DNA from 2 places in the Caulobacter sp. CCG-8 genome. Region 2 is predicted to be linked to the other one. Evidence: riboswitches for the same ligand, from Rfam matches in the RefSeq annotation. Region 2 holds a riboswitch; the other holds the start of a gene.
The links. Region 2 has a riboswitch for ZMP and ZTP ahead of WAE60_RS21745 (LysE family translocator). Riboswitches for the same ligand answer to the same signal wherever they lie in the genome.

Region 1: another riboswitch for ZMP and ZTP. It lies ahead of purH (bifunctional phosphoribosylaminoimidazolecarboxamide formyltransferase/IMP cyclohydrolase); the one in region 2 lies ahead of WAE60_RS21745 (LysE family translocator).

What each region holds. Positions count from the first base shown of each region.
Region 1 covers NZ_JBBEUD010000011.1:100,734-103,177, reverse strand. The annotation lists gene WAE60_RS12625 (PAS domain S-box protein) at 1-694, shown strand, start outside; ZMP/ZTP riboswitch at 762-842, shown strand; gene purH (bifunctional phosphoribosylaminoimidazolecarboxamide formyltransferase/IMP cyclohydrolase) at 875-2,444, shown strand, end outside.
Region 2 covers NZ_JBBEUD010000028.1:43,261-45,704, forward strand. The annotation lists gene WAE60_RS21740 (TonB-dependent siderophore receptor) at 1-960, opposite strand, end outside; ZMP/ZTP riboswitch at 1,225-1,304, shown strand; gene WAE60_RS21745 (LysE family translocator) at 1,324-1,956, shown strand; gene WAE60_RS21750 (ribonuclease T) at 2,153-2,444, shown strand, end outside.

The sequences.
Region 1 (2,444 bases), on a different contig from region 2:
AAACTATCGCTGGATGGTCGCCAACGCCCGACCGCAGATCGACGCCCAGGGCCAGTTCCAGGGCTATATCGGCATGGCGATGGACATGACCGAGACCAAGACGGCCCAGGCCCGCCAGCGCCTGCTGATCAACGAGCTGAACCACCGCGTGAAGAACACCCTGGCCTCGGTCCAGTCGATCGTCCGCCAGACCCTGCGGCCGGAAGAGGCGGTCGAGGCCGTGCGCGAGCGGCTGATCGGGCGGCTGCTGGCGATGTCGGCCGTCCACGACGTGCTGACCCGCGAGAGCTGGGAGGGCGCGGCCCTGGACGACATCGTCCGCCAGGGCCTGGCGCCGTTCGTCGACGACCAGGATCCCGACCGGGTGGCGGTCAGCGGCCCCGCCCTGCGGGTGGGCGCCAGCACCGCCCTGTCCCTGGCCCTGGCCATGCACGAGCTGGCCACCAACGCGGCCAAGTACGGCGCCCTGTCGGCGGCGGGCGGCCGGGTGGACGTCGCCTGGGAGCAGACGGCCGAGGACCGGGCGGTCCTGAGATGGACCGAGCGCGGCGGGCCGCCGGTGCAGCCCCCCGAACGCCGGGGCTTCGGCACCCGCCTGCTGGAGCGCGGCCTTGCCGGCGACCTGGGCGGCCGGCCGGAACTGACCTTCGCGGCGGACGGCGCGCGGGCGGTGCTGCCGGTGCGGCTGGGGTAGCCCGGTTCTCCCCCTGTGGAGGAGGCCCCGACCCCGATTGACTCCTCTCGCCTCCCCCGTATTTTCCGCGCGTTCGCGTGACTGGCGCTAGTGATGGGCAACCATCGGGGAGCGCGGACCTCATATGCCGCGCGCCTGGGCTCCGTTTTCTCGTCCAACCAGACCAGCCAGGAGTCCGCCGTGCCCGCCGCCCCCGACTATCCGTCCGCCCCCGATCTCGTCGCCCCCAAGCGCGCCCTGCTGTCGGTCTCCGATAAGACCGGCCTGGTCGAGGCCGCCAAGGTCCTGCACGAGGCGGGCGTCGAGCTGGTCTCGACCGGCGGCACCAAGGCCGCCATCGCCGCGGCCGGCCTGCCGGTCAAGGACGTCTCGGACCTGACGGGCTTCCCCGAGATGATGGACGGCCGGGTCAAGACCCTGCACCCGATCGTGCACGGCGGGCTGCTGGGCGTGCGCGACGCCCCCGAGCACGCCAAGGCCATGGCCGACCACGGCATCGGCGGCATCGATATCCTGTACGTGAACCTCTATCCGTTCGAGGCCACGGTCGCGAAGGGCGGTTCCTACGAGGAGTGCGTCGAGAACATCGACATCGGCGGCCCGGCCATGATCCGCTCGGCGGCCAAGAACCACGGCTATGTCGCCGTCTGCACCGACCCATCGGACCTCGCCGAAGTGCTGGAGGCCCTGAAGGCCGGCGGGACCACCCTGGTCCTGCGCAAGACCCTGGCCGCTCGCGCCTATGCCCGCACCGCGGCCTATGATGCGGCGATCTCGACCTGGTTCGCCGCCCAGCTGGGCCAGGACTTCCCGGCCCGCAAGAGCATCGCCGGCGAGCTGCGCCAGACCATGCGCTACGGCGAGAATCCACACCAGAAGGCCGCCTTCTACACCTTCCCCAACCCGCGTCCGGGCGTGGCCACGGCCACCCAGCTGCAGGGCAAGGAACTCAGCTACAACAACATCAACGACACCGACGCGGCCTTCGAGCTGATCGCCGAGTTCGATCCGGCCCAGGGCCCGGCCGTGGCGATCATCAAGCACGCCAATCCCTGCGGCGTGGCCGTCGGCAAGACCCAGCGCGAGGCCTATGAGCGGGCCCTGGCCTGCGATCCCACCAGCGCCTTCGGCGGCATCGTCGCCGTCAACAGCCGCCTGACCCGCGAGGCGGCCGAGGCCGTGGTCGAGATCTTCACCGAGGTGGTGATCGCCCCGGAAGCCGACGACGACGCCGTCGCCGTGTTCGCCGCCAAGAAGAACCTGCGCCTGCTGGTCACCGGCGGCCTGCCGGACGCCCTGTCGACCGGCGACACCTTCAAGTCGGTGGCCGGCGGCTTCCTGGTGCAATCCCGTGATGACGCGCGCATCACCGCCTCCGACCTGAAGATCGTCACCCAGCGTCAGCCCACGGACGAGGAAGTGCGCGACATGCTGTTCGCCTTCACCGTCGGCAAGCACGTCAAGTCCAACGCCATCGTCTACGCCCGCGCCGGCCAGACCCTGGGCGTCGGGGCCGGCCAGATGAACCGCAAGGACTCGGCCCGGATCGCGGCCCTGCGCGCCGCCGACTTCGGCCTGGACCTGAAGGGCTGCGCCTGCGCCTCGGAAGCCTTCTTCCCGTTCGCGGACGGCCTGATCCAGGCCGCCGAGGCCGGGGCGACGGCGATCATCCAGCCGGGCGGCTCAATGCGCGACCCCGAGGTGATCGAGGCCGCCGACAAGCTGGGCCTGACCATGGCCTTCACCGGCG
Region 2 (2,444 bases):
GTCGGCCTTGGTCTTCTGATAGTCGCGGGCCTTGAGGCCGTAGAAGCTGCTGTAGTCGACGTCCAGGATGCCCGAGTCCGTGCGGGGCACGCCGGGGACCTTGGTGAACAGCGGGATGCCGTAGTCGGGCATCGCGTTGCTGTCGAGGTGGTAGTAGCTCAGCGTCATCTGGGTCGGACCATCCAGGCCCGCGGCGATCGACGCGGCCGCGCCCCAGCGGTCGAAGTCCACGGCGTCGCGGCCGGGCGTGTCGCCCTGGGTGCCCAGCAGGTTCAGGCGGACGGCGACGCTGTCGTTGATCTGGTGGTTCAGGTCGGCGGTGGCGCGGACGTAGCTGTCGGTGCCGCCGGCGATCGAGGCGCGGACGAAATCGTCGGCCTTGGGGCTCTTGGACGTCAGGTTGATGCTGCCGCCGCCCGAGCCGCGGCCGCTGTAGGCGCTGTCGGGGCCCTTCACGACCTCGACCTGCTCGAGGTTGAACACTTCGCGGGTCTGGCCGCCGCTGTCGCGCAGGCCATCGACGAAGACGTCGTTGGCGCTGGACTGGCCGCGGATGAACGGACGGTCGGCCAGGGGCTGGCCGCCCTCGCCCGCCCCGAAGGTGATGCCGGGCGAGGTGCGCAGGATGTCCTGCAGCGAGGTGGCGGCGGTCTGCTCGATGATCTTGCGCGGGATGACCGTGATGGCCTTGGGCGTGTCGACCAGCGGCGCGGTCAGCTTGGGCGACTGGACCTCGGTGTTGCGCTTGCCGTCGACCTTGACGCCCGAGACCTCGGTGGCGCTGTCGGCGGGACCGGCGGTGGCGATCGCCGCGTCGGCGGCGGCGTCGGCCTCGGGCGCGGCGGCGAACGCGGCGGGGGCCAGGGACAGGCCGGCCAGACCGGCGACGGCGGCGACGCCCAGCGCGGCGCGGGTCTGGCTGCGGACGCCGGCGACGGCGGGCTTGGAATTCTTGTTCATCGAATAACCCCAGCAAGGCCGTCGGAGGAGCGCGGCCCTTTGTCGTAATTGCGACGCGTTCTTATCTGGAGCGTTGCCGGTGTGCAATGATAATCATTCGCAGAAATACGCGGAGAGGGGACATGCGCTCGCGCGTGTCCCCAATGCCGGCGCCGCGAGATCAGGGGACACGCCCAAGGGCATGTCCCCGGCCCTGTCAGGGCGCGTGCCGGCCGCCTTCAGCAAAGCTGGTCTCAACCTTCACCGCGAACCGGTGTACACAACCGGCGTCCGCGTGACTGGCGATCACAGGGAGCACCCTGAGGGAGCGCGGACGTCACGAGCCGTTCGCCTGGGCGCCCACCTCTGACGCGGAGTCCGCCCATGCCCGAAGCCAAGACCTGGATCGCCTTCTGTCTCGTGTGCCTGGGCATGGCCCTGACCCCCGGGCCGAACATGATCTATCTGGTCAGCCGCTCGATCTGCCAGGGACGCTGGGCCGGGATCGTGTCGCTGGTCGGCACCGCCGCCGGCTTCGTGGTCTATCTGGTCTGCGCGGCCCTGGGCATCACCGCCCTGCTGATGGCCGCGCCCATCGCCTACGACATCCTGCGGTTCGGCGGCGCGCTCTACCTGCTGTGGCTGGCCTGGCAGGCCATCAAGCCGGGCGGGGCCTCGCCGTTCCAGGTGCGCGATCTGCCCAAGGACAGCCCCGCCAAGCTGATCAGCATGGGCTTCCTGACCAACCTGCTGAACCCCAAGGCCGCGATGCTCTATCTGTCGCTGCTGCCGCAGTTCATCGACCCGCACCGGGGCGCGATCTTCGGCCAGTCCCTGGCCCTGGGCGGCAGCCAGATCGTCATCAGCCTGACGGTCAACGGCTGCATCTGCCTGGCGGCGGGGACCATCGCGACCTTCCTGGCCACGCGCCCCAGCTTCGCCCTGATCCAGCGCTGGCTGATGGCCACGGTCCTGGGCGGCCTGGCCGTGCGCATGGCCACCGAGGCGCGGCGCTGATCTCTCTTTATCCGCTCATCCCGGCGAATGCCGGGACCCAGATGGAATGGCTTTGAGGCTGACGCCACGAGCGCCAAGACCCTCCAATCATCCCTCGCCACTAAGGGATCTGGGTCCCGGCATTCGCCGGGATGAGCGGAGTTTTAGGTTGGCCAAGCCGTGCTAGAGAAGCGTCAGCTAGCGCTGGAGTTCTGCCATGCTGTCGTCCAAGGCCTTCCAGGTCATCGCCACTGCCCTTGCCTCGCTGGCCCTGGCCGGCGCCGCCCACGCCTCGAGCCTGAAGGCCTGCACGGTCCCGCCCAGCGTGATCCCGGCGCCCGCCGAGAAGCCGCCCGCCGGCGAAATCCACACCGACGTCCCCACCGCCGCCTATCTGCTGGCCCTGTTCTGGTCGCCCGAGGCCTGCCGCGCGGGCATTCCGGAGTCGAACAAGATCATCCAGTGCCAGACCAACAGCTTCGGCTTCACCGTGCACGGCCTGTGGCCGA